One region of the Micromonospora mangrovicola genome, then DNA from elsewhere that is predicted to be linked to it. Evidence: riboswitches for the same ligand, from Rfam matches in the RefSeq annotation. Region 1 holds a riboswitch; the other holds the start of a gene.
The links. A riboswitch is a leader RNA that binds a small molecule or an ion and turns the genes downstream of it on or off. The one in region 1 is predicted to bind ZMP and ZTP.
Positions count from the first base shown of each region.

Region 2: another riboswitch for ZMP and ZTP. It lies ahead of ACL02O_RS03280 (metallophosphoesterase); the one in region 1 lies ahead of ACL02O_RS17695 (glycine hydroxymethyltransferase).

Region 1 covers NZ_JBJZOG010000040.1:2,939-17,915, reverse strand. The annotation lists gene ACL02O_RS17740 (alpha-ketoacid dehydrogenase subunit beta) at 1-783, opposite strand, end outside; gene pdhA (pyruvate dehydrogenase (acetyl-transferring) E1 component subunit alpha) at 783-1,988, opposite strand; gene ACL02O_RS17730 (Lrp/AsnC family transcriptional regulator) at 2,061-2,567, shown strand; gene ACL02O_RS17725 (DNA polymerase domain-containing protein) at 2,575-3,546, opposite strand; gene ACL02O_RS17720 (hypothetical protein) at 3,606-3,935, opposite strand; gene ACL02O_RS17715 (hypothetical protein) at 4,093-4,323, opposite strand; gene ACL02O_RS17710 (S8 family peptidase) at 4,628-6,091, shown strand; gene ACL02O_RS17705 (hypothetical protein) at 6,560-6,943, shown strand; gene ACL02O_RS17700 (vanadium-dependent haloperoxidase) at 6,982-7,926, shown strand; ZMP/ZTP riboswitch at 8,147-8,236, shown strand; gene ACL02O_RS17695 (glycine hydroxymethyltransferase) at 8,255-9,673, shown strand; gene ACL02O_RS17690 (ribulokinase) at 10,047-11,699, opposite strand; gene ACL02O_RS17685 (hypothetical protein) at 11,754-12,005, opposite strand; gene ACL02O_RS17680 (carbohydrate kinase family protein) at 12,075-13,010, opposite strand; gene ACL02O_RS17675 (ATP-binding cassette domain-containing protein) at 13,059-13,901, opposite strand; gene ACL02O_RS17670 (ABC transporter permease) at 13,898-14,926, opposite strand.
Region 2 covers NZ_JBJZOG010000005.1:8,316-23,292, reverse strand. The annotation lists gene ACL02O_RS03355 (OFA family MFS transporter) at 1-552, shown strand, start outside; gene ACL02O_RS03350 (MFS transporter small subunit) at 549-704, shown strand; gene ACL02O_RS03345 (SDR family oxidoreductase) at 761-1,489, opposite strand; gene ACL02O_RS03340 (peroxiredoxin) at 1,618-2,076, shown strand; gene ACL02O_RS03335 (hypothetical protein) at 2,144-2,827, shown strand; gene ACL02O_RS03330 (GNAT family N-acetyltransferase) at 3,016-3,906, shown strand; gene cydB (cytochrome d ubiquinol oxidase subunit II) at 3,972-4,970, opposite strand; gene ACL02O_RS03320 (cytochrome ubiquinol oxidase subunit I) at 4,986-6,398, opposite strand; gene ACL02O_RS03315 (lysophospholipid acyltransferase family protein) at 6,576-7,352, shown strand; gene ACL02O_RS03310 (SDR family NAD(P)-dependent oxidoreductase) at 7,418-8,260, shown strand; gene ACL02O_RS03305 (DUF4180 domain-containing protein) at 8,271-8,636, opposite strand; gene ACL02O_RS03300 (helix-turn-helix domain-containing protein) at 8,629-9,087, opposite strand; gene ACL02O_RS03295 (glycerophosphodiester phosphodiesterase family protein) at 9,187-9,954, shown strand; gene ACL02O_RS03290 (MFS transporter) at 9,970-11,361, shown strand; gene ACL02O_RS03285 (thymidine kinase) at 11,417-12,136, shown strand; gene ACL02O_RS03280 (metallophosphoesterase) at 12,143-13,033, opposite strand; ZMP/ZTP riboswitch at 13,057-13,133, opposite strand; gene ACL02O_RS03275 (Rv0361 family membrane protein) at 13,174-13,632, opposite strand; gene ACL02O_RS03270 (VOC family protein) at 13,755-14,126, shown strand; gene ACL02O_RS03265 (VOC family protein) at 14,224-14,628, opposite strand; gene ACL02O_RS03260 (helix-turn-helix transcriptional regulator) at 14,717-14,977, shown strand, end outside.

The DNA.
Region 1 (14,977 bases):
CTCCTGGATCACCACGCACCGGCCGGTCCTGCGCACGGACGCGGTGACCGTGGCGTCGTCGAACGGCACGATGCTGCGCACGTCGACGACCTCCAGGTCCCAGCCCTCCTCGCGGGCGGCCTCGGCCGCCTCGAGCGCGACCGGCACGGCCGGGCCGTAGGCGACCAGGGTGGCGTCGGTGCCGGCCCGGCGCACGACAGCCGTCCCGAACGGCGCGGTACGGGCCGGCAGCTCCGCCTCGCCGCTGGAGAAGTAGAGCTTCTTCGGCTCCATGAACACGACCGGGTCCGGGTCGTCGATCGCCTCGCGCAGCAGCGAGTACGCGTCCTCGGCGGTGGCCGGGGTGACCACCTTCAGGCCGGGAGTGTGCGCGAAGTACGCCTCGGAGGAGTCGCAGTGGTGCTCCACGCCGCCGATGCCGCCGGCGTACGGGATGCGGATGACGATCGGCACGCTCAGCGCGCCCCGGGTCCGGTTGCGCAGCTTCGCCACGTGCGAGGTGATCTGCTCGAACGCCGGGTAGGCGAAGGCGTCGAACTGCATCTCCACCACCGGCCGCAGCCCGGACATGGCCAGGCCGACGGCGAAGCCGACGATGCCGGCCTCGGCGAGCGGGGTGTCGAAGCAGCGCTTGTCGCCGAACCGGGCCTGGAGTCCGTCGGTGATCCGGAAGACGCCGCCGAGCTGGCCGACGTCCTCGCCGAAGACGACCACCCGCTCGTCGTCGAGCATCGCGTCGGCGAGCGCGGCGTTGAGCGCCTTCGCCATGGTCATGGTGGCCATCAGGCGTCCCCCTCCTCGTCCCGGGCGGCGGCCAGCTCGGCGCGGACCTGCTCGCGCTGCTCGACCAGCTGCGGGGTCGGCTCCGCGTACACGTGCTCGAAGAGGCTGAGCGGCTCGACCGCCGGCTTGTCGTGCATCCGGTCACGCAGCTCGGCGGCGTACGCCTCGGCCTCGTCGGCGATCGCCGCGACCGCGGCGTCGTCCAGCACGCCCTGGCTGCGCAGGTACGCCTCCAGCCGGGCGATCGGGTCGCGGTCCCGCCACGCCTCGACCTCCTCGGCGTCCCGGTAGCGGGTGGCGTCGTCGGCGTTGGTGTGCGGCTCCATCCGGTAGGTGTGCGCCTCGACCAGGTACGGCCCCTTGCCGGAGCGGGCGTGCTCGACCGCGCGGGTGAGCACCGCGAGGACGGCCACCGGGTCGTTGCCGTCCACCTGCTCGCTGGGCACGCCGTAGCCGACGCCCTTGTAGGCCAGGCTCGGCGCGGCGGTCTGCCGGGAGAGCGGGACGCTGATCGCGTACTTGTTGTTCTGCACGAAGTACACGACCGGGGCCTTGAACACGGCGGCGAAGTTGACCCCCTCGTGGAAGTCGCCCTCGCTGGTGGCGCCGTCGCCGATGAAAGCCAGCGCGACGGTGTCCCGCCCCTGGTACGACTCGCCGTAGGCCAGGCCGGCGGCGTGCACGCACTGGGTGGCCAGCGGGGTGCACTGCGGTGCGGTGTGCCGCGCGGCGGCGTCGTAGCCGCAGTGCCAGTCGCCGCGCAGCAGGGTGAGCACCTCGACCGGGTCGATGCCGCGGGCGGTCAGCGCCATCGACTCGCGGTAGGTGGGGAAGACCCAGTCGCTGTCCCGCAGGGCGAGGACCGCGCCGACCTGGCACGCCTCCTGGCCGCGTGAGGACGGGTAGACGGCGAGCCGGCCCTGCTTGGTCAGCGCGGTGGCCTGCACGTCGAAGCGGCGGCCGACGACCATCCGGCGGTACATCTCCCGCAGCGCCTCGTCCGACGGCTGCGGGTAGTCGTCCCGGGCCGGCAGCGTGGTGCCGTCCGGGTTCAGCAGCCGGACCGGCTCGGTGGCCGGCAGCAGACCGGCCGAGGGATCGGGAGCGGCCGGGGTGGCCGGCCGGCGGGTGCGGGGGGATGCCCTGCGGACCGCCTGGGGTGTGGTCGTCACGGCGGGGACCTCCTGGACGTGTGGTGGCCCTATGCTCCTGCTGTTGGATGATTGACTCAACATCGCGGATGAACGCGGGACGAACGGCATCGGAATGAGGACTTCATGAGCCAGGAGACCGGCACCGCACCGGGCACGGGGGGCGGAACGGGACGTTCGGTCGGGCTGCTCGACGAGGTGGACCGGCGGATCCTGGAAGAACTGGTCCGCGACGGCCGGTTGTCGATGCGCACGCTGGCCGAACGCGTGCACGTCTCGCGCACCAACGCCTACGCCCGGGTGGAGCGGCTGGTCCGCGACGGGGTGGTCACCGGGTTCACCGCCCGGGTCGCCCCGGAGCCCGCCGGGCTGGGCACCTCGGCGTACATCGCGCTGACCATCGAGCAGAACACCTGGCGGGAGGTGTCGGACGAGCTGGCCCAGGTCCGCTACGTCGAGCACGCGGCGCTGCTCAGCGGCGAGCACGACGTACTGGCCCTGGTCCGCGCGCCGGACAACGCCACCCTGCGCAACGTGGTGCTCGAACGGGTGCAGAGCATCGCTGGGGTGCTGTCGACCCGGACCTGGCTGGTCTTCGAGGAGTTCGACGGGACGCAGAGCCCGTGGCAGTAACCAGGGCCTAACGCTCCGGCGGGGACTCCAGACCCTCCCGGTCGGCCAGCTCCAGCAGCGGTTCGAGCGAGAAGACCCGCCCGTCCAGGCCGGCGTGCGGGTCACCCCGCTCGGCGAACCGGGCCGGCATGCTCACCACGTCGAAGTCCTCGGGCCGCGCGTCATCCAACTCCGCCCAGTCCAGCGGCGCGGAGACCAGGGCACGTGGCGTGGGCCGGATCGAGTACGCCGAGGTCATGGTGTGGTCCCGGGCCATCTGGTTGTAGTCGACGAAGACCGGCCGGTCCCGCTGCTCCCGCCACCAGGTGGTGGTGACCACGTCGGGCAACCGGCGCTGCATCTCCCGGCCCAGCGCCAGCACCGCCCGCCGGCAGTCGCCGAAGCTCCACCGGGGCTCGATGGACAGATAGACGTGGATACCCCGGCCGCCGGTGGTCTTCGGGTACCCGACCAGGCCCAGCTCGTCGAGGAACGCCCGCACCTCGTGGGCGACCGGCACCACCTGGGCGAAGTCCACCCCGGGCATCGGGTCGAGGTCGATCCGGAGCTGGTCGGGGTGCTCCACGTCGCCGGCCGAGACCGGCCACGGGTGGAACCGCAGGGTGCCCAGGTTGGCCGCCCACGCCACCACCGCCAGCTCGGTCGGGGCCACCTCGTCGGCGGTCCGGCCGCTGGGAAAGGTGATGTGCGCGGTGCGCACCCAGTCGGGCGCGCCGGCCGGCAGCCGCTTCTGGTAGAAGGCGTCACCCTTGTTGCTCTGCCGGGTGGCGACCTTCGCACCCTCGAACACGCCGCGCGGCCAGCGCTCCAGCATGGTCGGACGGTCACGCAGCGCGCGCAGGATGCCGTCCCCGACGGCGAGGAAGTAGCGGACCACGTCCAGCTTGGTCAGTCCGCGCTCCGGAAAGTACGGCTTGTCGGGGCTGGAGACGCGGACCAGCCGCTCCCCCACCCGGATCTCCTCCGCCGCCGTCACCACGCCACACACCGTAGCCGCCGGAAGCGGCCGCCGGGCCAGCCGCAGCATCTCCATGGAGATCAGGTGATGAGCAGAAACCCGACGACGATCAGCGGTACGGAGACGAAGAGGAAGATGCCGATGCCGGTGAGCACCCGCCCGCCGCCCGCGTCCTCCCGCTCCGGGGCGAGGCCGAAGGTGGACCGCGCACCGAGCATGCCGATCCGGCTCAAGGTCAGGTCACCGGTCATCCCGAGCAGCGCGCCGACCAGCATGAACGCCACGCCGAGCCGGTGGGTGAACTCGCCGCCGCTGACCGCGACCCAGACGCCGACGGCGACGCCGACCGCCACCACCGCGATCGCGAAGAGCACCAGCGCTTCCCGTAGCCCCTTGATGACCGTCGACATCGTCGCCCTCCCCGCGGACCGGGCCCACCCCGGCACTCCGGACGACATTCTGCCCGGTCGATGCAAGATGCGGGGTCCCGGACCGGGCGGGTGCGCCGCCGGCGGACGCGCGACGGCCGGACGGGCGCGTACCGCCCGTCCGGCCGCCGCGCACGGCTCAGCCGTTTTCCTTCTGGAGCCGGTCCATGAGCATCTTCTTGCCCTGATCACCGGCCTTGCGGTTGTTCTCCTGGATCTTGCGGAACCAGGTCGCCAGCTCGGTGTCGCCCCGGTCCTCCGCGTCCGCGATGTACGTCTCCAGTTGCCAGATGTGCTGGAGTGACATCTGCACCGCGTGGATGAGGTCGTAGTTCTTGTCCTTCACCGGGCTCATCGGCTCTCGAACCATGGTCGCCACGGCACACCTCCCCCTGTGTCGACTTTCGGAGCCCGCGCTTACCCGCCGAGGCCCGGTTCACGCACCCCCCGGGCCGGCGGCCGGAGCTGGCCCGGCTCCGTCGGGTGAGCGGCCGCTGCACCCGGCCCCTCCGTTGGCCACCGTCTGACGGTTGCTGTTCGTCCGTTCGGGTGTGTGTAACACCACACTCGGCCCCTACGCTGGTCCCTCGAAGGCGAGCAACCTGCTCGTCTTCCGCCGGCCCGCTTCCCACCAGGGAGTGGGGCTCGGCTGGATCGGCCCCCTGGGAGTCTGTGTGAAGAACCTTCGTCGCAAGACACTGGCCGCCGCGTCCGCAGTGACGCTCGGCGTCGGTCTCGCCCTCACCGGCGGGCTGGCTCCGGCGGCGGCCACCGGACCGGACACCACGTTCCTGGTCCTCGCCCCGCAGGGCGCCAACACCACCAAGGCCGCCGCCCGGGTGGCGGCCGCCAACGGCACCGTCGTGGCCACCTACGACCAGATCGGCGTGCTCGTCGTCCGCTCGACCAACCCGAACTTCGCCACGCAGGTGGCGGGCGCGGGCGTCGAGTCGGTCGCCGCCACCACCGGTCTGGGCACGGCCCTCGACGAGGGCGAGACCGTGGAGGCCACCGCGGCCGACGTCGCCAGCGTCACCGGCGACCCGACTGGGGAGCCCCGCTACGGCGAGCAGTGGGACATGGACATGATCCACATCCCGCAGGCCCACGCGGTGACCATCGGCAGCCCGAACGTCGTCGTCGGCGTGCTGGACAGCGGTATCTCCAGCACGCACCCGGACCTGGCGACCCAGATCGCCAAGGACAAGAGCACGTCCTGCCTGGGCGGTGTCGTCGACACCAACGAGGCGGCCTGGAACCCGACCACCAGCGACCACGGCACCCACGTGGCCGGCACCATCGCCGCAGCCATCAACGGCGTCGGGGTGACCGGCATCGCACCGGGCGTCAAGGTCGCCGCCGTCAAGGTGGTCAACGACGGCGGCTACATCTACCCGGAGGCCGCGGTCTGCGGGTTCATGTGGGCAGCCGACCACGGGATGCAGCTGACCAACAACAGCTACTACATCGACCCGTGGGAGCTGAACTGCCGCAACGACGCACGCCAGCGTCCGGTGTGGCAGGCCGTGCAGCGGGCGATCCGCTACTCGCAGTCCAAGGGCGTGCTCAACGTGGCGTCCGCGGGCAACTCCAACTACGACCTGGCCCACAAGCTCTCCGACTACGGCAGCCCGGATGACGGGACTCCGGAGGAGCGGGAGAACCTGACCAACGCCTGCATGGACCTCCCCGCGGAGGCTCCGGGCGTGGTGACCGTCTCGGCGGTCGGCCCGACGGCGAAGAAGAGCTACTACTCGTCCTACGGCCTCGGTGTGGTGGACGTCACCGCTCCTGGTGGCGACAGCCGCTTCCGCACCGGCGGGGCGAGCCCGACCATCCCCGACATGATCCTCTCGACCACCTTCGACACGGCGACGAGGACCAACGGTTGGGGTTGGAAGCAGGGCACGTCGATGTCCGGCCCGCACGCCACCGGCGTCGCGGCGCTGGCGCTGTCGGCCCACCCCAGCATGACGGCGGGTCAGCTGGCGGCGTTCCTCGAGCGGACGGCCGTGGCGCTGCCGTGCGAGGAGGGCGTCTACGAGCCGCGGCCGGGCTACCCGGCCACCTGCACCGGGGGCGAGCGTAACTCGTTCTACGGTGCCGGCATGGTCGACGCGTACAACGCCGTCAAGTAGCACCTGCACCACCAGCGACGGGGTCCGGCGTTCCCACGCCGGGCCCCGTCGTGCTGTTTGCGTTGATCGCTCTGCGGCCAGCAGACGCGAGGTGCAGGCTGGTCACCGGACCGGAGTTCGCGGCCGGCCCGGGCGGTCGCTGCAGGCGGCTGGCATGCCCGGAGCGAACACGCCGCTGAAAGTCGGCGAGCCTCTCCGCGTCAGCTGCCGCCGACCGGATGCCACTCCGCGCCGCTACGGAGGCTCAACTACCCTTAAGTGTCTTCAAAGCAGCGAAATTCCACAAGCCTCTCGAATTGCTATCTTCCGCCAATTCCTGGGCGGCCAAAGCATCTGCGATCTTCACTGTTGTTTACGCCAGGACAACCTGGTCTAATAGGAATCACGTTCGCGCGAACGAAACGCTTGTCGATGACCTCCACGAGCCGATCGGATCGGCGCGTCCACGTACGGGGGAAGTATCCAAGAATGGGAAAAATCCGGTCCTTAACCAAAAAATTGACGCCCCTCAGCCTCGCGATAGCAACTGGCCTCACCCTCGCTGCCACCACCGCTTCACCCGCGCGCGCCGGCATCGATCCGCCGTACGACCCGGACATGGAAATCCAGGAAAGTGCGACGTACTGGAACGGCGTGCTGGTGGAGACGTTCCGCCGTATGGGCGGTGGGCCAGGACCGATGGCACGGGTCGCCGCGATCGTACACGCCAGCATTTTTGACACAGCCAACTCGGCCTACGCCAGCAAGTACCGGAATGGTCTGCCGGAATACGACCCGTACCTCACCTTCAAACGCGCCGATGCGTCCGTCAACACGGACCTCGCCATGGGTTACACGCGCGCGATCTGCTGATCTGGGCGGTACCGAACCAACGCACCTACTTCGAGCAGATGTTCAGCCAGCGGTACGGCACCGCTACCGACACACCGGCACGGCAACTCGCGGATGCGGTGATCAGCAACATTAAGGCGGCGCGAACCAACGACGGCTCCAGCGACACCGCCGGGTACACGCCGGACGGGGTGGCTGGCGCCTGGCACCCCACCGACGGCTGCACGGCCGTGACGCCCAACTGGGGCAAGGTGAGGCCCTTTGCGATGACCTCGTCAAGCCAGTTCCGCCAGCCACCACCGGCCACCGACTACACCAGCATCCTGTCGAGCAGCACCTACGCTGACAACCTGGCCGATGTCCGCAGCCTGGGCCGGTATGACTCGACGACACGTACCGCCGAGCAAACACAGATCGCCTGGTTCTGGGCCAATGACGTGGACGGCACGTACAAGCCGCCGGGTCAACTTCTCACCGCCACCGAATTCAGTGCCCAACTTAACACCGTTGGAGTGGCGACGCCGCGCCTCTACGCCCTGGCCTCCCTGGCAATGGCCGATGCCGGCATCGCAGCTTGGGACATGAAATTCCAGACCTCGGTCGACCTCTGGCGGCCGGAGACCGCGATTCAGGAGGGGTCGATCAACCCGGACCCGGCCTGGGAACCACTCTCGGCCGATCCGGCCAACAACAATTCCTTCAGCCCGTGCTTCCCAGCGTACGTATCCGGGCACGCGACATTCGCTGCGGCCTGGGCCGGCGTGATGCGGAATCTATTCGGCGACAGCACCTACCTTGTGCTCGGGACAGATGATCCGCACGCCGTCGGGGTGACCCGTACGTACATGTCGTACACTGCGGCGGCCACCGAGAATGCGCGAAGCCGGGTCTATCTCGGCGTGCATTACCAGTTCGACGGTGACGAGGGCGGAAAAGCTGGATACGGCATCGCCGACTACGTCGTCAACAACTACCTTTCGCCGAACAGCGGAGCCGCAGGCTGACAGGTGACGTGGGTGGTGGTTGATTGCGACCACCACCCACACCCGGTTCGGTGATGGAGCGCTGGACGACGCAGAGGAGGAAGAACGCGAGGGCTCCGTGGGGCGGGAACCGGTTCTCGCCGGTCCCCGCCCCACGCGACGGCTCCCAACCATGCAGTGACGACCGGCCCGGGTTGGCGGAGGTGGACCCGGCTGGCCGAGGGACGGACCCGGTAGGATCAGCGCGGGCCGTGACTGGCGCGTGGGGATGGAGAACCATCGGGAAGCGGTCCCGTCATGAGGACGCACGCCGAGCGCCTGGGCCTTCCGCACGTCACCAGGAGGTCGCATGTCGCTGAACGCCGAATCCACCGCATTCCGCAGCGCGCTCGAGGTGATCCGCGCCGTCGAGCCGCGGGTGGCGGACGCCATCGAGGCTGAGCTGGCCGACCAGCGCGAGTCGCTCAAGCTCATCGCCAGCGAGAACTACGCCTCCCCCGCGACCCTGCTGGCCATGGGCAACTGGTTCAGCGACAAGTACGCCGAGGGCACCGTCGGCCGCCGCTTCTACGCCGGCTGCCAGAACGTCGACACCGTCGAGGCGCTCGCCGCCGAGCACGCCCGGGAGCTGTTCGGCGCCGCCCACGCGTACGTGCAGCCGCACTCCGGCATCGACGCCAACCTGGTCGCCTTCTGGGCGATCCTGGCCGACCGGATCGAGTCCCCGGCCCTGAAGAAGGCCCAGGTACGCCAGGTCAACGACCTCACCGAGGCGGACTGGTTCGCGCTGCGCCGGGAGCTGGGCAACCAGCGGATGCTGGGCATGTCGTTGGACGCCGGCGGTCACCTGACCCACGGCTTCCGGCCGAACATCTCCGGCAAGATGTTCGACCAGCGCAGCTACGGCACCGACCCGGCCACCGGCCTGATCGACTACGACAAGGTCGCCGAGGCGGCCCGCGAGTTCCAGCCGCTGATCCTGGTCGCCGGCTACTCGGCGTACCCCCGGAAGGTCAACTTCCGGATCATGCGAGAGATCGCCGACTCGGTCGGCGCCACCTTCATGGTCGACATGGCGCACTTCGCCGGCCTGGTCGCGGGCAAGGTCTTCACCGGCGACTTCGACCCGGTGCCGCACGCGCACATCGTCACCACCACCACGCACAAGTCGCTGCGCGGCCCGCGCGGCGGCATGGTGCTCTGCGGCCCGGAGCTGGCCGACCAGGTCGACCGGGGCTGCCCGATGGTGCTCGGCGGCCCGCTGCCGCACGTGATGGCCGCCAAGGCCGTCGCCCTGGCCGAGGCCCGCCGCCCCGACTTCCCCGACTACGCGCAGCGCATCGTCGGCAACGCCCAGGCCCTCGCCGAGGGGCTGCTGCGGCGGGGCGCGAAGCTGGTCACCGGTGGCACCGACAACCACCTGGTGCTGATCGACGTCTCCGGGTACGGCCTGACCGGCCGGCAGGCCGAGCAGGCGCTGCTCGACTCGGGCATCGTGACCAACCGCAACGCGGTCCCGCAGGACCCGAACGGCGCCTGGTACACCTCCGGCATCCGGATCGGCACCCCGGCGCTCACCACGCGGGGGCTCGGGACCGCCGAGATGGACGCGACCGCCGAGCTGATCCACACTGTGCTCAGCCAGACCAACCCGGGCGGGTCCAAGGCGAAGTACGTGCTCGACCCCGCCCTGGCCGACAAGGTGAGCAAGCAGGCCAGCGAGCTGCTGACCAAGTTCCCGCTCTACCCCGCCGTCGACCTGGGCTGACCCGTTCCCCCCGACGCCCCACGCCCGGCTCCGGCCCGGCGCGGGGCGTCGCCGTTCCACCATCGCTGTTTGCTGGTCGCGCGGTTCGATGAGCACGACGCGGCCGAGTGGTCGCCCGGGCACCGGCTTGATGTTTTTGCGCCTGCGAACTTGATGACGCAGACGATTCGCGGTGTGGTGGCGCCCCGCCCGCACCGCCGAAGGTGCGGTGGCGCCCCGCCCGCCCCGCCCGGACCGGCTCGGCGGAGAGTTCCCTCCCGCGCTCACCCGGCCCTGAGTCGTTCACGCCATCAAGTTCGTAGCGGGAGTCCGGTGATGCTGTCCCCGCCGTGGACGGTCACGTAATCAGGGTCTCGAAACGGTGGCATGCCCGTCAGGAGGTGAGGTGGGTGCGGCGGCGCAAAGCGCGGAGGCGGTGCAGGACCTCCGTCCCGCCGCGGCCGAAGTGGTCGTGCAGGGCGCGGTACTCGGCGTACAGCTCGTCGTAGGCGGCGGCCCGGGCCGGATCCGGGTACCAGGTCTCGCGGCGCGGCGCGGCCATCGTCGCCGAGGCCGTCTCCAGGTCGGGGTACGCCCCGGCGGCCACCGCCGCGTGGATCGCCGAGCCCAGCGCGGCCGGGTGCGCCGCGTCGACCACGTGCAGCGGGCGGCGCAGCACATCGGCGTAGCTGCGCAGCAGAAGCCGGTTGGCGGTCAGCCCACCGGCGGCGGTCAGCTCGTCGACGCGTACGCCGGCGCCCTCGAACGCCTCGACGACCGTGCGGGCCCCGAACGCGGTCGCCTCGATGAGGGCCCGCCAGATCTCCTCCGGCCGGGTGGCCAGGGTGAGGCCGACCAGCACCCCGCTCAGCTCGTGGTCCATCAGCACCGAGCGGTTGCCGCTGTGCCAGTCGAGCGCGAGCAGCCCGTGCCCGCCCACCGGCTGGTCGGCGGCGAGGGCGTCCAGCAGCTCGGGCACCGGTACGCCACGCTGGCGGGCCTGTTCGGCGTACCCGGCGGGCAGCGCACGGTCCAGGTACCAGGCGAAGATGTCCCCGACGCCGCTCTGCCCGGCCTCGTAGCCCCACCGGCCCGCGGTCACCCCGCCTTCGACGACCCCGCAGACGCCGGGGACCTCCCGGCAGGTGTCCGCGTTCATGATCAGGCAGGTGGAGGTGCCGAGCACGGCGAGCATCCGGCCCGGCGCGACCGAGCCGGCCGCCGCGGCCGTGACGTGGGCGTCGATGCCGCCGACGGCCACCGCGATGCCCTCCGGCAGTCCGGTCCATCCGGCGGCCTGGGGGGTGAGGCCGCCGGCCCGGCCGCCCGGCGGCAGCAGCGGCCCCTCGATCTTCGGCAGCAGCGCGGGCAGCTCGGGGTGCAGGGCGGCCAGGAACTCCGAGCTCGGGTATCGGCCGTCCTGGCGCAGTCCCTTGAATCCGGCTGCGGAGGCGTTGCGGGTGGGGCGCCCGCAGAGCTGCCACACCAGCCAGTCGGCGGTCTCGATCCACTGCTCGGCCCGGTGGAAGACCTCCGGGTCCTCCTCCAGCACCTGCAGCGCCTTCGCGAGCTGCCACTCGGCGGACACCCGGCCCCCGTACCGGGGCAGCCAGGACTCGCCCCGGGCGGCGGCCAGCGCGGTGATCCGCTCGGCCTGCGCCTGCGCGGCGTGATGCTTCCAGAGCTTCGGCCAGGCATGGGGCCGCTCGCGCAGCACGGTCAGCTCGGCCAACGGGGTGCCGTCGGCCCGGGTGGGCAGCAGCGTGCAGGAGGTCGCGTCGAGGCCGATGCCGATCACGTCGGCCGGGTCGATCCCGGCGGCCCGGACCGCGGCGGGCACGGCCCGACGCAGTACCTCCCGATGGTCGGCCGGATCCTGCAGGGCCCAGTCCGGGGGCAGCGGCGGCCCGTCGGGCAGCCGCTCGGTGAGCACCCCGTTCGGGTACTCGTGGACCGCGCTGCCCAACTCCGCGCCGTTGGTCACGTCGACCACGACGGCCCGCCCGGAGAGCGTCCCGAAGTCCAGCCCGACGACGTACCGACCCACCCGTGGCTCCCTCCCCCACCGCCGGGGCCGGCGCTGGGGAGACAGGCTAGCCGGTCAGCGCAGCGGCCGCTTGAGGTGGTAGCGGTGCACCTCGGTGCTGCCCTGCACGTTGTTCACGTCCTCGGCGGCGGAGACCAGCTCCCAGCCCTCGCGGCCGACCCGGTTGAGGTGGGCGATGGCCGTGTCGCCGTACGCGGTCACGTCGGTGCGCGACCCGTCCGGGGCGTACCAGACGAACGAGACGTGGAAGTTGCGGCCCTGCCCCTGATAGCGGCGGACCAGCAACGCGTACTCCCAGGCAACCATCCGTCCATTATCTACGGACGGATCTCCGCGCGGGAACACGGGTGGTGGCGGAACGACGACACCGCGGTGTCAGGCCGGAGCGGTGAGACCGGCCAGCTCGGCCCGGGTGGGCGGATCCGCTCCCCGCCGCCCGCAGGTCCACGCGGCTACCCGGGCGGCCTCGTTGAGCACGGCGTCGAGCGTCTCCGGGCCGGCGGCGCGCAGCGCGGGACGCCGGGCGACACCGAGCAGGTCCCGCTCGCTCAGCGCGGCCAGCAGTCCCGCGGTGAACGCGTCACCCGCGCCGACGGTGTCCACCACCGCCACCTGTGGCGCGGTCACCCGCCGTTCCTCCTGCCGGGTGATCGCCAGTGCCCCGGCCGAGCCCAGGGTGACGACGACGAGAAGCGCGCCCAGTTCCAGCCAGCGCCGCGCCACCTTGTCCGGCGGCTGGCCCGGGTGCAGCCAGTCCAGGTCCTCCCGGCTGACCTTGACCAGGTCCGAGACCGCGACCAGTTCCGTGACCCGCAGCCGGGCCCTCGCCGCGTCGCGGGCGAGGGAAGGACGGCAGTTCGGGTCGAAGCTGATCGTTGTGCCCGCCCGCCGCTCCCGCACCAGCGCCAGCACGTCGTCGGCGCCCGGTTCGAGGACGGTGGCGAGGGACCCGGTGTGCAGGCACTCGCTTCCGTCGGCCACCCCGGAGAGCGATCCGTGGGGAAAGGACGGCCAGTCGATGGCGAAGTCGTACCTGGCCTGCCCGTCGGCGCCGATCTGGGTCCGGGCCACGCTGGTGCGCGGCAGGTCCGGCACCGATGCCGGATCGAGCCGTACGCCGCTGCTGGCGAGCTGGGTGCGGAGCAGCGCGCCGTACCCGTCACCGCCGAGCTGGGTGAGCAGCGTGGTGGGCTGGCCGAGGCGGGCGAGCGCCACCGCGACGTTGGCCGGACTGCCCCCGGGGTGCGCGACCGGCTCGCCCGACGGATCCTCGATCAGATCCACCAGGCTCTCACCGACAACCGTGATCAACTGTCTTCCTTTCCCGGGCCACCGGGGCCCCGGTCGCATCGCGGCGGCTCAGCCCGCCCGCCGGCCCGGCGTCTCCTCGAGGGTGGTCGCGCCGGTCATGATGGCCACCGCCTCGGGCATCGAGTGCGACGCCGGCGTCACCACGCCCGCGCAGCGGCCGAGTCGCTGGATGTGGATCCGGTCGGCCACCTCGAACACGTGCGGCATGTTGTGGCTGATGAGGATGACCGGCAGACCTCGGGAGCGGAGTTCCCCGATCATCCGGAGCACCTGGTTGGACTCCTTGACGCCGAGCGCCGCGGTGGGTTCGTCGAGCACGATCACCTTGCTGCCGAAGGCCGCGGCCCGAGCCACCGAGACCGCCTGGCGCTGGCCACCCGAGAGCGTCTCCACCGCCTGCGCGACGTTCTGCAACGTGCCGATCCCCAGATCCGTGAGGGCCTGCGCGGCCTCCCGGCGCATCCCATTCTGGTCGAGCATCCGGAACACCGAGCCGAGGACGCCCCGCCGGCGCTTCTCCCGGCCGAGGAAGAGGTTGCTCGCGATGTCCAGCGCCGGCGCCACGGCCAGGGTCTGGTAGACCGTCTCGATGCCGGCGTCCCGGGCGTCCTGCGGACGCTTGAACTGCACCGGCTTCCCCGCCAGGAACAGCTCCCCCGCGTCGGGGGTGAGCGCCCCCGTCAGGCACTTGATCAGGGTGGACTTGCCGGCGCCGTTGTCCCCGATGACGGCGAGCACCTCACCCGGGTACAGGTCGAGGTCCACTCCGTCCAGACCCACGACCTTGCCGAATGCCTTGACCAGGCCGCGCGCGGACAGCACCGGCGTACGGAGGCCGCCGTCCGCGGTGCCGGACCGACCGGCGGGGGTGTGCGTGGTGGTGGCGGTCATGACCTCACCTTCCTGATCCACTGGTCAACGGCGACGGCGAGGATCACCAGCACGCCGACGGCGAGTACCCGGTACTGGTCGTCCACCCCGGCCAGGGAGAGGCCGCTGCGGAAGAAGCCGACGATCAGCGCGCCGATCAGGGTGCCCAGCACGGCACCGCGACCGCCGAAGAGGCTGGTGCCACCGATGACGACGGCTGTGATGCTCTCCAGATTGGCGTCCGTGATGGCGTTCGGGCTGGCCGCGCCGGCCCGTCCGATGAGGATCCACGCGGTGAGGCCGTAGATCGCCCCCGCCACGAGGTAGACGCTCACCAGGACCCGGTCGACCCGGATCCCGGCGAGCCGGGCGGCCTCCTTGTCGTCCCCGACCGCGTAGACGTGCCGTCCCCAGGCGGTCTTGGCGAGGGCGAAGCCGACGGCCAGGTAGAGCAGCAGCACCGCGACCACGCCGATGGTGATCCGGAACCGGCCGACCGGGAAGGACTCGCCGGTCCAGCTCAGCAGCGGGGGCAGGTCGGTGGCCTGCACGCTGCGCCCCTCGGAGTAGAGAAGCCCGATGGCGGTGAAGACGCTGAGCGTGCCGAGGGTGACGATGAAGGGCGGCAGCTTCAGCCGGGTCACCAGGCCACCGTTGAGCGCGCCGGCTGCGGCACCGACCAGGACGGCCAGCACGACCGCGCCCGCCGCCGGCAGCCCCTGCCCCTCGGCCAGCTTGGCTGCCAGCATCATGGCCAGGATGACGATGGCGCCGACCGACAGGTCAATGCCCGCGGTCAGGATGATCAATGTCTGCCCGACGGCGAGCGCGCCGATGACCGCCACCTGCTGCAGCACCAGAGACAGCGAGTTGGGCGAGGCGAAGCGCGGGTTGAGGGTGGCGAAGACGACGAACGAGATGACCAGCACGAGGAACGGGCTGATCGCGGGGTGCGCGTGCAGGAGGTGCTGCACGCGTTGCAGTGGCGAGTGCCGGCGCAGCGCGAACTGCTGCGCGGCGGTGGTCGGTGGGGTCGTGGCGGTCATCGGGGGCTCCCTGCCGGTGTCGGCGGTGGCGGACGGGTGCCCGGCCGAGGG
Region 2 (14,977 bases), on a different contig from region 1:
TCGGTGGCGGCGGCCGGCGGTTTCGTGGGGCTGCTTTCGCTGTTCAACATGGCGGGCCGGTTCGTGTGGTCGTCGACGTCGGACGTGATCGGCCGTAAGCCGATCTATCTGGTCTATCTCGGTGTCGGGATGGTGCTGTACACGCTGCTGGCCCTGTTCGGGCAGACCGCGACGGCGCTGTTCGTGCTGCTGGCGTGCGTGATCCTGTCGTTCTACGGCGGTGGGTTCGCCACGGTGCCGGCGTACCTGCGGGACCTGTTCGGCACCTACCAGGTGGGTGCGATCCACGGTCGGCTGTTGACGGCGTGGTCGGCGGCGGGGGTGGCCGGTCCGCTGATCGTGAACGCGTTCCTGGACGCGCAGGGCAAGCCGGGCACGTTGACCGCAGCGGCGTACCGGCCGGCGCTGTTCACGATGGTCGGGATCCTGGCGGTGGGGTTCATCGCCAACCTGTTGATCCGGCCGGTGCCGGAACGGTTCCACGAACCGGCGTCGGACCGGGACGAGGCTGAGGGTACGGAGCCGGTGGCGGCGGAGAGGAGCGCGTCGTGAACGAGGACGCGGTGCACGAGCAGACCGTGGACGAGCCTGCGATGCACGGCCAGCGGGTCCGGCTGATGGTGTCGTGGCTGGTGGTGACGGCACTGTTGGTCTACGGCGTGGTGCAGACGATGATCACTGCGGCGAAGTTGTTCACCAACTGAGCGGTGGGCAGCCGACGGGCCCGGGGGTGCGCCCCCGGGCCCGTTCGGGCGGGTGGTCAGAGGCCGCCGGCGATGCGCAGGACGGCGCCGGTGGTGTAGGAGGAGTCGGGGCCGAGGAGGAAGGCGATGGCGCCGGCGATCTCGTCGGGTTCGCCGGCGCGGCCCAGCGGGATGCGGCCGACGGCGGTGTCGGCGCGGTCGGGTGCGCCGGACAGGGCGTGGATGTCGGTGCGGATGATGCCGGGGGCCACGGCGTTGACCCGGACGCCGTGGGGGGCGAGTTCCTTGGCCAGGCCGACGGTGAGGGTGTCGGTGGCGGCCTTGACGGCGGCGTAGTGGATGTACTCGCCGGGGCTGCCGAGGGTGGCGGCGGAGGAGGAGACGTTGACGATGGCGCCGCCGCGGGTCATCCGGCGGGCGGCCTGCTGGGCGCAGAGGACGTACCCGATGAGGTTGACGTCGACGACGCGGCGCAGGTCGTCGGCGTGCAGGTCGGTGAAGGGGCCGATCGGGCTGGTGATGCCGGCGTTGTTGACCAGGCCGGTGAGGGGGCCGAGGTCGGCGGCGGCGTCGAAGAGGCGGTGCACCTGGTCGGGGTCGGTCGTGTCGGCGGGCACGGCGACGCCGCGGCGGCCGGCGGCGCGGATGTCGGCGAGGACGGCCTGGGCGGCGGTGTGGTCGCTGCGGTAGGCGATGGCGACGTCGTGGCCGGCGGCGGCGAGCCGTCGGGCGGTGGCGGCGCCGATGCCGCGGCTACCGCCGGTGATGATGGTGACGGAGGTCAATGGCCCTCTCCCCTGCCCTGGTGGTGCCGGTGACGTTACCGTGGCCGGCGGGGCGCCAGGGTGGAGAGGACGGTCACACCGGGACGGCCTAGGCTCACCGCGTCGGGATCGGCGAGTGGAGGTACGCGATGGCGGTGGGTGTTGGTGACCTGGTCGAGGACTTCGAGCTGCCGGACGAGACGGGTACGCCGCGGCGGCTGTCGGAGTTGCTGGCGGCGGGGCCGGTGGTGCTGTTCTTCTACCCGGCGGCGATGACCCGGGGCTGCACGGCGGAGAGCTGCCACTTCCGTGACCTGGCGGCGGAGTTCGCGGCCGTCGGGGCGCAGCGGGTCGGGATCAGCCGGGACCCGGTGGCGAAGCAGGCGGAGTTCGCCCGCCGGCACGGCTTCGACTATCCGCTGCTGTCGGACGTCGACGGGACGGTGGCGGACGCGTTCGGGGTGCGCCGGCGGCTGCCGTTGGGTGCGCTGAGCATGCGGCGGATGACCTTCGTGATCGGTGCGGACCGGCGGGTCCTCGCGGTGGTGCACAGCGAGCTGAGCATGAACGAGCACGCCGACGCGGCGTTGCGCGCCCTGGGGGGTTGATCTTCCGGTTGTCGCAGCCGGCTGGTATCAAGGCTGCTAATCAGACGGGTGTACGGAAGAGGGCGTGATGGCGGGTCAGGGTTTGTCCACTGACGAGGTGCAGGGGATCCGGGAGGCGTTGGCGGCGGGCCGCAAGCCGAAGGTGGTGTTCACCGCGGCCGCCGGGCAGATGGCCGGTCAGCTCGGGCAGGTGGTGGAGTTGACCGACCCGGAGCTGTCCGAGGAGTTCGTGGTGGTCCGGTTCGGCCGCGACGAGCTGCCCTTCTCCCCCGTCGATGTGTCGATCGCGCCGAGGGGGGCCGGGCGGAAGCCGGCAGAGCCGAAGCCGGAGATCGAGGAGCCGCCGGCGCCGGCGGAGCCGGAGTTCGTGCTGGACACGCCGGCGGTGCCGGCACCGCGTCGGGAGGAGCCGAAGGTGGAGCAGCGGCAGGCGGAGCCGAGGCCGGCGAAGCGGGCGGCGAAGGCGGCGAAGCCGAAGAGCCCGGCCGGGCTGACCGTGACGCTGGCGTACGCCGAGGGCGAGTGGACGGTGGCGGCGCAGCAGGGCAGCAAGGCGCTCGCGCGGCCGTACGTGGTGAAGCCGGCGGAGGCGCTGCGGATGGTGGCCCTGGTGGACGTGCCGGGGGTGCAGGAGGCGGTGGAGCAGATCCTGGCCGCGGAGCGCACGGAGGCGGAGCAGCAGGCGGAGAAGCTGCGCGCCGAGCTGGCGGAGATCGAGGCGCGGTTGGCGGAGCTGCGCGAGGCCCACTGAGCACGCCGCGCCCCGGCCGGAATTCGCCTCGGCCGGGGCGCGGGCCGTCTGGTACGGTTCCGCCACGTCCTCGACGAGACCGGAGGGAGGTGAGCGCCATGGCACGTACGACTGTCATGCGCTCCCACCCGACCGCGAGGACCTCGGGTTCCTGAACCGGGAGCGCACCGCTTCCCGGAAGGACCTTCATGACCGACCTGGTCATCCGCCCGCTCGTCGCGGGCGAGGAACACCTCTTCGACTCCCTGTCCGACCCGGGGCTGGTCGGGCGGGCCGTGCTCGGCCGGACGTACGCCGACGGCGGCTACCGCCCGGAGTGGACCTGGGTGGCGCTGCGCGACGGCGTGGTGGTCGCCCGCGCCGCCTGGTGGGCCGCGCCGGACGACCCGGCGCCGCTGGCGCTGGACTGGTTCGACTTCACCGATCCGGACGCCGCGGTGGCGTTGCTGCGCACCGCGCCGCTGCGGGCCGAGTACTCGATCCTGCTGCCGCCCGGCTGGCGGGACGATCCGGTGCTGCGCGCGCAGGGGCAGGCCCGCATCGACGCGGCGACGGCCGCCGGCATGCGGGTGCTGGTCGAACGCTACCGGTACCGGTGGACACCGGAGTGCGGCCTGCCGGCGCGGCCGGGCCGGCTGCGGTTCCGGCCCGAGCCGGACGACGCGGTGATCCTGGACGTGCTGCGCCGCATCGGCGAGGGCAGCCTGGACGCCCATTACCGGCACGCGGCCGAGCGGCACGGCCCGGAGGCCGCGGCGCGGGAGGACCTGGACCTGCTGCGGTGGCTGCCGAGCCCGCGTGACTGGTGGCGGCTCGGGTACACCCCCGGCGGGGAGCTGGCCGGCCTCATCGTGCCGGCCCGCACCCAGACCGATCACATCGTCGGGTTCGTCGGGGTGCTGCCCGGGCAGCGCGGCCACGGATACGCCTACGACCTGCTGGTCGAGGCCACCCACCGGCTGGTCGAGGTGGGCGCGGAGCAGATCGTGGCGGCCACCGACCAGCACAACACGCCGATGGCCGCCACCTTCGCCCGGGCCGGCCACCCGGTCGAGTGGGAACGCGTCGACCTGGTCTGAGGCGCCCCGCGGGGCCGGTGCGACCCCCTCGCACCGACCCCGCGTCACCCACGCCCGCAGGCTGATCAGTGTTGCGGGATGTTCATTACCCCGATTCGCTTGCGGAACACCCAGTAGGTCCAGCCCTGGTAGGCCAGCACGATCGGGGTGAACACCACGGCCACCCAGGTCATGATCTTCAGGGTGTACGGGGTGGAGGCGGCGTTGCTGGCGGTCAGCGTGCCGGCTGCGTCCAGGGTGGACGGGAGCACGTTCGGGAACAGCGCGGCGAACATGGTCGCCACGGCCAGGCCGATCGCCACGGCGGTGCCGGTGAACGCCCAGCCCTCCCGGCGTGCCCGGGCGGCGGCGATACCTCCGACCAGGGCGAGTGCGGCGCCGACGGCGAGCACGACGGCGGTGGCGCTGGAGCGGATGGTCAGCGTCCAGCTCAGGAAGGCCACCGCCACCACCGCGGTGCCGACGCCGACCTTGACGGCGAGTGCGGCGGCGCGCTCGCGGATGTCGCCGCTGGTCTTGAGGGCGAGGAACACCGCGCCGTGGGTGAGGAACAGCCCGAGGGTGGTCGCGCCGCCGAGCAGGGCGTACGGGTTGAGCAGGTTGAAGAATCCGCCGACGTACTCGTGGTCGGCGTCCAGTGGCACGCCCCGGAAGATGTTGGCGAAGGCGACGCCCCACAGGATGGCCGGTACCAGCGAGCCGAAGAAGATGGCCTGGTCCCAGCGGCGCTTCCAGGACGCCTCGGGGCGCTTGTGCCGGTACTCGAAGGCCACACCCCGGGCGATCAGGGCGAGCAGGATCAGCAGCAGCGGCAGGTAGAAGCCGGAGAAGAGGGTGGCGTACCACTCGGGGAAGGCGGCGAACATGGCGCCGCCGGCGGTGATCAGCCACACCTCGTTGCCGTCCCAGACCGGGCCGATGGTGTTGATCAGGACGCGGCGTTCCCGGTCGTCGCGGCCGAGCACGGGCAGCAGCATGCCGACGCCGAAGTCGAAGCCTTCGAGGATGAAGTAGCCGGTGAAGAGTACGGCGACGAGGAGAAACCAGACGGTCGTCAGTTCCACGATGGGCTCCGGGGATCAGTAGGCGAAGGCGAGCGGGCGCTCGGCGTCGTCGGTGTCGTCGTCAACGGGGGCCGGGGTGACGTCGGGGACGCCGGCCTTGGCGTAGCGGAGCAGCAGCTTGAACTCGATGACGGCGAGGACGGCGTAGATCAGGGTGAACGCGGTGAACGAGGTGAGCACCTCGGTCAGCGAGACGGTGCGGGACACGCCGTTGCGGGTGAGCATCTCGCCGAAGACGATCCAGGGCTGGCGGCCCATCTCGGTGAAGATCCAGCCGAAGGAGTTGGCCAGCAGCGGCAGCGCCGGCAGGACCAGGCCGGCGCGCAGCAGCCACTTGCTGCTGGGGGTGCGGCCCTTGCGCTGGCTCCAGAGCACGATCAGGGCGATCGCTGCGGCGGCCAGCCCGAAGCCGATCATGAAGCGGAAGCTCCAGTAGGTGACCGGGATGATCGGGGTGTAGCTGCCGGCGCCGTACTGGGCGGCGTACTGGGCCTGCAGGTCGTTGATGCCCTGCACGGTGCCGTTGGGGTCGCCGGTGCCGAGGAACGACAGCAGGTACGGGAGCTTGACGGCGAAGACCTCGCGGCTGCCGTCGAGGCTGCCGACGGTGAACACGGAGAACGAGGCGGGGCTCTCGGTGGTGTAGAGGGCCTCGGCGGCGGCCATCTTCATCGGCTGCACGTCGGTCATAATCTTGCCCTGGATGTCGCCGGTGAACAGCACCAGCGCCGAGGCGATCAGCACCACCCACGAGCCGAACCTGGTGGCGAAGCGGTAGGCGTCGGTGTCGGCGCTGTCCCGGTTGCGGATGACGTGCCACAGGCCGACGGTGACGATCAGCGACCCCGCGACCAGGAACGCCCCGGCGAGGGTGTGCGGGAAGGTGATCAGGGCGACCTTGTTGGTGAGCACGGCGAAGAAGTCGGTCAGCTCGGCGCGGCCGGTGGTGGGGTTGATCCGGTAGCCGACCGGGTGCTGCATGAACGAGTTCGCGGCGAGGATGAAGTACGCGGACAGGTTGGTGCCGATCGCGGCGGCCCAGATGGCGGCCAGGTGCAGCCGCTTGGGCAGCCGGTCCCAGCCGAAGATCCACAGCCCGATGAAGGTCGACTCGAGGAAGAACGCGACCAGGGCCTCGATCGCCAGGGGTGCGCCGAAGATGTCCCCCACGAAGCGCGAGTAGTCCGACCAGTTCATCCCGAACTGGAACTCCTGCACGATGCCGGTGACCACACCCATCGCGAAGTTGATCAGGAAGAGCTTGCCGTAGAACTTGGTGAGCTTGAGGTACCGCTCGTTGCCGGTGCGGTGCCACAGGGTCTGCAGGATCGCCACCAGGATGGACAGCCCGATGGTCAACGGCACGAAGAGAAAGTGGTAGACGGTGGTGACACCGAACTGCCAGCGGGCGACGTCCAACGCGTCCACCTGAAACCCCCAGCTGTGCATACTACGAGACGTAGTAAATACTACTTGGCGTCGTACAAGAGTTGGCAGGGCCGCAGGGCCCGATCAGTCCCGGGACCAATGACCCTGATCACCTCTGCCGCTCGACCCGGGACCGGACCCCCGCCTCACCCGGCGGCGTGCGACCATCCAGCACTGATGAACACCCCGACCTCCCCTTGGCGGGCGCCGCTGCTCTGGCGCGTCGCGCAACTGCTCGCCCGCGCCGTCGTCGCCCTGCTCGGCCGCCTCGAGGTCACCGGCGACGTGCCGGCCGGGCTGCGGCACGGGCCGCTGATCCTGGCCGCCAACCACATCAGCCCCTTCGACCCAGTCGTGCTCACCGCCGCCTGCCGGGCCCGCCGGATCCACCCGCGGATCATGGCCACCGCCGGACTGTTCCGCGCCCCTGTCGTTGGCCCGCTGATGCGTCGCGCCGGCCACATCCGCGTCGACCGCGGCACCACCTCCGTGCACCGGGCCCTGGAGGTCGCCGCCACGGCCGTTGCCGGCGGGTCGGTCGTCCTGGTCTACCCCGAGGGACGCATCGGCCTGGACCCCGGGTTGTGGCCCGAGCGGGGCAAGACCGGCGCGGCCCGGCTCGCCTTCGCCAGCGGCGCGCCAGTGGTCCCGGTCGCCCAGTGGGGCTCCCACGAGGTGCTGCCGTACCGAACGCCCAAGGGCATGCTGCGCGGGATCGCCCGGGCGTTGGTGCGCCGGCCGGCTATCCGGGTGCACTTCGGCGCCCCGGTGGCGCTGCGCGACCTGCACGCCGGCACGCCCGGCGCGGCCCGGCGGGCCACCGACCGGATCATCGACGCGATCACCGAGGACCTGGTGCCACTGCGCCCCGACGAGCCCGACCGGCCCCGCCACGTCGACCCCGGCCGGCCGGTGGAGACCACCCGCGCCCACCGGCGGCACCGGTCCGGCTGAATCGGCACGCCACCGCCCCCGACGGTGAGACCCTTCGGGCCGGGACACCCCGCAGGGAGGCATCCGTGAGCGCACCCACCGTGCTGATCACCGGCACGTCCAGCGGCATCGGGCTGGAGATCGCGCTGGGCGCGGCCCGTGCCGGGTGGCGGGCCGTCGCCACCATGCGCGACCTCGCCCGCGCCGACCGGCTGCGCGCCGCCGCCGCCGACGCCGGGGTCGCCGACCTGGTCGAGGTGCGCCGGCTCGACGTCGTCGACCAGGCGTCGGTGGCCGCCTGCGTGGCCGACGTGGTGGCCAGCCACGGCCGGCTCGACGCGGTGGTCAACAACGCCGGGGCCGGCCACGTCGGCACCCTCGAACGGGAGAGCGTCGCGGACGTCCGGGCGGTCATGGAGGTGAACTTCTTCGGCGTCCTGCACGTCACCCGCGCCGCCCTGCCGCACCTGCGGGCGGCGCAGGGCCGGCTGCTCACCGTCACCAGCGTCGGCGGGGTGGTCGGGCAGCCGTTCAACGAGGCGTACTGTGCCGCGAAGTTCGCCGTCGAGGGGTTCATGGAGTCCCTCGCCCCGGTCGCCGCCACCGTCGGGGTGAGCGTCACCGTGATCGAGCCGGGCGCGGTGGCCAGCGAGTTCGTCGCCAACGTCGGCATCGACCCGGAGGCCGCGATCGCCGCCGCCGGGGTGTACGGCCCGGCGCTGCGGGCGTACCTGGCGCGCAGCGCGGGCGCGTTCACGGCCGCGCAGTCGGCGGCCGATGCCGCCGCCGTGGTGGTGGCGACGCTGATCGACCCGGAGCCGGCGCCCCGGGTACAGACCTCCCCCGCCGCCCGACAGTTCGTCGGCGTCAAGCTGACCGACACCGACGGGCTCGGGGTGACCGCGCTGACCGCCGGCTGGCTGCGCTGAGGGTCCAGGTTCAGGCGCGGCCCAGCCGGGCGTCGAGGGCGTCCAGGTCGGGGACGAACCAGACGTGGTCGTGCCGGTTGGACTCGGTCACCAGGGCCCGCAGGGCGGCGCTGGCCGCCAGGTGCCGGGAGATGTCGCCGACGACCACCAGCCGCAGCCGGTAGTTGACGAACTTCTGCATGATCTCCCCGGCGAAGCGGGTGCCCAGGGAGAAGAAGCTCGGGTCGAGCCGCTCGGCCGGTACGGCGACCACCGCGGCGCCGAGGAAGGCCGCCCCGATCAGGTCCAGGGCGTCGCGCTCCGTGGCGATCGGCGGCCCGGTCGGGTCGCACACCAGCACCCGCACCCCGGCCCGCTGCTCAAGCAGGTCAGACATCGGTGGGCCCTTCCCGGGCGAGCAGGCCGCCCGCGCCGTGCAGGACGGCGTCGAGCAGGTGCAGCAGGTCGGCGGTGGCGGCGGCGTCGCCCAGGATCACGATTTTCATGCGGTGGCGTTCCTCGTCGTGGACGGTCTGCACGCGCAGCGGGCGCGCCGGATCGTGGTGGGTGTTCGCGGTGGCCAGCAGCAGGGTGGTGAGCCGGTCGGTGGTGGCCCGGTCGACGCCGTCGACCTGCGCGATGCTCGACACCTCCAGCACCGCCGGACCGGCGGGCGTGGCCGCCGCGGGTCGGCCGGTCAGCGCGTCGAGGTCGGCGCGGGCGATCCGGTACTGCTTGCCGATCCGCACCGCCGGCAGCCGGCCGGCGCGGATGTAGCCGCGCACCGTGCGCACGTGCAGCCCCAGCACATCCGCGACCTGCTCAACCGAGTACATGTCATTACCCATCGTTCCCTATCCTACGGGAAATAGGGAGCGATGGGGAAGTTCGTTGTGGCGACGCCGGCCGGTCATCCGGATGCCACCGGCGCGCGGCATACTTCCCGCGTGCAGCCCCGACACGGCTACCTGGACGCCCCCGCACCCCTCGCCTTCGCCCACCGCGGTGGCGCGGCCGACGGCGACGAGAACACCGCTGCCGCGTTCGCCCGGGCCATCGCCCTCGGCTACCGGTACGTGGAGACCGACGTGCACGCCACCACCGACGGCGTGCCGGTGATCTTCCACGACGCCACGCTGCTACGGGTCACCGGCGAGCCGGGGCGCATCGCGGATCTGCGCTGGGCCGACCTCGCCTCGGTGCGCGTCGGCGGCGCCGCCGTCGTGCCCCGCCTCGACGAGGTCCTCGCCGCCTGGCCCGAGGTCCGGTTCAACGTCGACGTCAAGTCCGACGGCGCGGTCACGCCGACCGTCGACACGCTCACCCGGGCCGGCGCCGGCGAGCGGGTGCTGCTCGCCTCGTTCAGCGACGCCCGGCTGGCGAGGCTGCGCGCCCTCGCCGGGCCGAAGATCGCCACCAGCCTCGGCATGCGCGGGGTGGCCCGGCTGCGGATGGCCTCCCTGCACGGCCGGTCCCTGCGGCTGCCACCGTCCGTGGTCGCCGCCCAGGTCCCGGTCCGGTACGGGCGCATCCCGGTGGTCGACCGGCGGTTCCTCGCGTACTGCCACCGACTCGGGTTGCAGGTGCACGTCTGGACGATCGACGAACCTGCCGAAATGCACGACTTACTTGATCTTGGTGTGGATGGCATCATGACCGATCACGTCGGCGTGCTGCGCGACGTCTACCGCAGCCGCGGCCACTGGGCCGCCTGAGCCAGAGGACCCCCATTGGCCGAAACGGTCGCCCCAGCCGTCGTCGAGCCCGGCCACCCGGGCAGCACCCGCCGCGAACGCACCGGCTGGTACTTCTACGACTGGGCGAACTCCGCCTTCCAGACCACGGTGATCACGGTCTTCCTCGGGCCGTTCCTCACCACCGTCACCGAACTCGCCGCCGGCTGCGAGCTGGGCGCCGACGAGTGCCACGGGTACGTGCACCCACTGGGCATCCGGGTCGCCGCCGGTTCCTACTACCCGTACCTGATCTCGCTGTCGGTGTTCCTCACCGTGTTCGTGCTGCCCGTGATCGGGGCGGTCGCCGACCGTTCGGTGCACAAGAAGCGGCTACTGGCCGCCGCCGCGTTCACCGGCGCCGGGGCGACGATCGCGTTCGCCTTCGTCACCGGCGAGCGGTACCTGCTCGGCGGGGCGCTGTTCCTGATCGCCAACATCTCCTTCGGCGCGGCCGTCGTGGTCTACAACTCGTTCCTGCCGCAGCTCGGCGGCCCCGACGACCGTGACGCCATCTCCAGCCGCGGCTGGGCCATCGGCTACCTCGGCGGCGGGCTGCTGCTCGCGCTGAACCTGGTCGCGGTCACGATGCTCAGTGAGGAGGGCAACCCGCAGCGCACCCTCGACCTGGCCCGCTGGTCGATCGTCTCGGCCGGCCTGTGGTGGGCGGCGTTCACCCTGCTGCCGCTGCGCTGGCTGCGCGAGCATCCCACCGCCGAGGCGCTGCACGGGGGCGGCAATGTGCTCACCGACGGGTTCAGGCAGCTCGGCCGCACCCTGCGGGAGATCAAGACGTACCCGCTGACGCTGTTCTTCCTGCTCGCCTTCCTGGTCTTCAACGACGGCATCCAGACCGTCATCACCCTGGCCAGCCAGTACGGCACCGAGGAGCTGCGCCTGAAGCAGAGCACCCTGATCGTCACCATCCTGCTGGTGCAGTTCCTCGCCTTCGGCGGCGCGCTCGCCCTCGGCGCCCTCGCCCGGCGCATCGGCGCGTGGAAGACCGTGCTGCTCAGCCTGGTGCTCTGGACCGCGGTGATCATCGCCGCGTTCCGGTTGCCCGCCGAGGCGCCGCTGCCGTTCATGCTGCTCGGCGGCTGCATCGGCCTGGTGCTCGGCGGCAGCCAGGCGTTGAGCCGATCGCTGTTCAGCCAGCTCATCCCGACCGGCAAGGAGGGCGAGTACTACGGCTTCTACGAGATCAGCGACAAGGGCACCAGCTGGCTCGGCCCGCTCGCCTTCGGCCTGGTGTTCCAGCTCACCGCCTCGTACCGGGTGGGTCTGGTCTCCCTGCTGATCTTCTTCGTGGTCGGCTTCGCGCTGCTGGCCGCCGTGCCGATGCGGCGGGCCATCGTCGCCGCCGGCAACACCCCGCCCCGGGTGCTGTAGGTCGAGGCGCGCGCCGGCAAGATCCTCTCGCGTCGATGGGCTAGGCTGCCCCGACGTGACCGACGACGCCGCTGCCGCCCCGACCTGCCTGGCCCGCCCCCTCCCGGGGCCGGGCGACGGCCCTGCCGGCGGCTGCGCCGCCGCCCGCGGGGTCGACGGGCGACCGCTGCACGCCGCCGCGCTGAAGTTCTTCTGGGGCCCGATGGACTGCGGCAAGTCCACGATGGCCCTGCAGATGAACTACAACCACGCCCGGCAGGGTCGCCGCGGCCTGGTCACCACCCGTATCGACCGCTCCCTCGGCCCGCAGGTCACCACCCGCATCGGCCTGGCCCACTCGGCCATCGAGGTCACCGACGCCCTGGACCTGCGCGACCTGGTCCGCGACGCGTGGGCCGAGGGGGTACGGGTCGACTACCTGATCTGCGACGAGGCGTCCTTCTACAACCTCGAGCACGTCGAGCAGATGGCCGAGCTGGTTGACAACTACGACGTCGACGTGTATGCGTTCGGCCTGGCCACCGACTTCCGCTCCTGCCTGTTCCCGGCCGCGCAGCGGCTGTTCGAGCTCGCCGACGAGGTGGCCCGCATCCAGGTCGAGGTGCTCTGCTGGTGCGGCCGGGAGGGGCTGCTCAACGCCCGGGTCGTCGACGGGCGGGTGGTCCGGGAGGGCGAGCAGGTCGTCATCGGGGACACCGTCGACACCGCCGATGTGCGCTACCAGGTGCTCTGCCGCCGGCACTACCGCTCCGGCGACCTCGGCCCGCGCGGCTGACCCCACTCACTCCCCCGGCACGTCGACGCCCGACACGGCGTCGACCAGGTACACCTGTCGACCCGCCCGCGGATCCCGGGCGGCAAGGGTGTGGAACATCGGTGACCCGGGACCGCCGAGGTCGACCACGGTCGCGCCGGCGCCCGTGACGGCCCGCTCGAGCCGGGGCGGGGCGGTCAGGTCGATGCGGGTCACCACACCGGGCGTCACCGACACCGGCACGCCGCCCAGCGCGCCGGACAACTGCAGGTGGTAGTGGCCGCAGAGGACCGCCCGCACATCGCTGCCCGCCAGGGCGGCGGCGAATCCGTCGACGTCGCGCAGGTTGACCGAGGCCATCAGCGGCGACGAGGGCAGCGCGATCGGCGGGTGGTGCAGCACCACCACCGTGCCGGCCTCGACCGGCCGGGCCAGCACCCTGCGCAGCCAGCGCAGCTGCCGGTCACCGAGCTGGCCGTGCACCGCCCCCGGCACGAGACTGTCGAGCGTCACCACGCGCAGCCCGCGGACCACGCTGACCGCCGCCCGCTCCTCGCCCGCGGGGCGGGCCGGCTCACCCGTGTCGGTTCCGTCGGCGGCCAGGTGGCCGGTGCCCAGCGCGGCCGCGAAGGACGCCCGGCGGTCGTGGTTGCCCGGGCAGTAGACGTGCGGGATGCCGCGTTCGCGGGCGAACCGGCCGACCGCCTCCCGCACCGCGACGCAGCCCTCGACCGAGCCGTCGTCGGCGATGTCCCCGCTGACGACCACCAGGTCGATGTCGGGCACGTGCCGCACGTCGTGCAGCATCCCGTCGAGGGCGGCACGGGCGTCCACGCCGTCCTCGACGCGGCCGTCGGCGCCGACGTGGGTGTCGGACAGGTGCAGGATCCGGTGGCGGGCGATCGAGGTGGCGGACATCTGGCTCCTCATCGGTGTCGATGAGGGGACCCCCAGGCGGTCGACGCCCCCGACTTCACTCCCCGGTGGTCGCCCACCCGCGCCAGTCGTGTGGCCGACAGCTTAGGACAGGACCGGCCGGCGACGCTGCCCCCGACCGGTCAGAACGGGTCTCCGCAGACCCGCCACTCTCCGTTCTCCTGCACCACCGGCAGGTCCCGCTCCTCGCTGCCGCCGCCCTCGCGGGTCAGCCGCACCTTCACCGTGCCGCGCGGGCGACCGCTCCGGGTGGCCACCGACACGTCCACGATCTCGTAGCCGGTGACCTGCGGCGGGGTGCGCACCCAGCTGCGGAACCCGACCTGGCTCCACTTGCCGCGCGCCTGCCGGCACAGCTTCTCGTACGCCGGGTCGGTGTCCCCGGCGGCGACCTCCCGCAGGAACGTGTCGGCGGTCTCCCGGACCGGGCCGTTGGCCTGGAGCACCACCTGCACGTTCCACACGCCGAGGCCGGCGACCCCGACCAGGCACAGGCCGACCCCGAGGCCGCCGAACAGCAGGCCCGCGCGGACCGGCCGGCGGCGCCGGGCCGGTCTGGTCCACCCCTGATCCCTGCCCATCACCTACCGACCGTAGAGACACCGCCCGGCCCGCGCAGGCGGTTGTGCCCCCTGCCGGCGGGCCGAGATCCGGCGGAGGTACCTGCCAGCAGGTGTCAGCTTCGGTGGCGAGGATGGGCGGCATGACAGTGCACGCCAACCTCGCGATGGTCAACCTCGACAGCTCCGACCCGGTCGCCCATGCCGGCTTCTACTCCCGTGTCCTCGGCTGGGAGGTCACCCACAGCCAGGCCGAGTACGCGATGATCAGCAAGGACGGGGTCTCGATCGGCTTCGGCCTGGTGCCCGGGTACACCCCGCCGGCCTGGCCGGACGAGACCGCCGGCAAGCGCTACCACCTCGACCTGTACGTCGACGACGTGACCGTCGCCGAGAAGGAGTTCGTGGCAGCCGGCGCCCGTAGGCCGGAGTTCCAGCCGGGCGGCGAGCGGTGGACGGTGCTGCTCGACCCGGTGGGGCAGCCGTTCTGCCTCTGCCCGCGTCCGCAGGACTGAGGGCGGGTCGGCTGGGCGGGTGGTCGGCCCACCCGCCGAGCCGACCCCGGCGGTCACCCGACGGCCCTCCGCCGGACGGCGGTGTCCGCGAAGTGCGTCACCGGTTCGACATCCGCAGGTAGTGCTGGTTGTACATGACGCCGAGGAGGTTGCCGAACGGGTCGACCACGGAGGCGGTGACGAAGCCCGGCCCGCGCTCGACCGGCTTCTCGTACGCCGTGGCGCCCAGCCCCAGCAGCCGTGCGAAGGCGGCCTCCACGTCGTCGACGTGCCAGTAGACCACCGCGCCGCCGGCCTCCGCGGGCCGGGGACGCGGGGCGAACCGGCTGTCGATGATGCCCAGTTCGTGCTGGTGGTCGCCGATGCGGAACTCGACGTACGCGGGCGGTCCCGCGGCCGGGCGGGTGAAGTACGGCTCGGTGCCGAGCAGTTCGCTGTACCAGCTGGCGGCGGCGGCGACGTCGGCGGCGTAGAAGCTGACGGTGGTGAGACCTCGCAGCATCGGTTGGTTCCCTTCTCGATGGATGACACGCCCCATCCTTCGTCGTAAAGTGCTCACCTTCTGAGCACTTTGGGGGAGAATCCCGGTCATGCGCGCTGACCGCCTCGTGGCCGTGCTGCTGCTCATGCAGACCCGGGGCCGGGTGACCGCGGCCGAACTCGCCACCGAACTGGAGGTGTCGGTCGCCACCGCGCGGCGCGACCTGGAGGCGCTCTCGGCGGCGGGCGTACCGGTGTATCCGCAGGCCGGGCGCGGTGGCGGCTGGTCCCTGGTCGGCGGGGCACGCACCGATCTCAGTGGCCTGACGGCGACCGAGGCGCAGGCGCTGTTCCTGCTCGTCGGCCCCGCC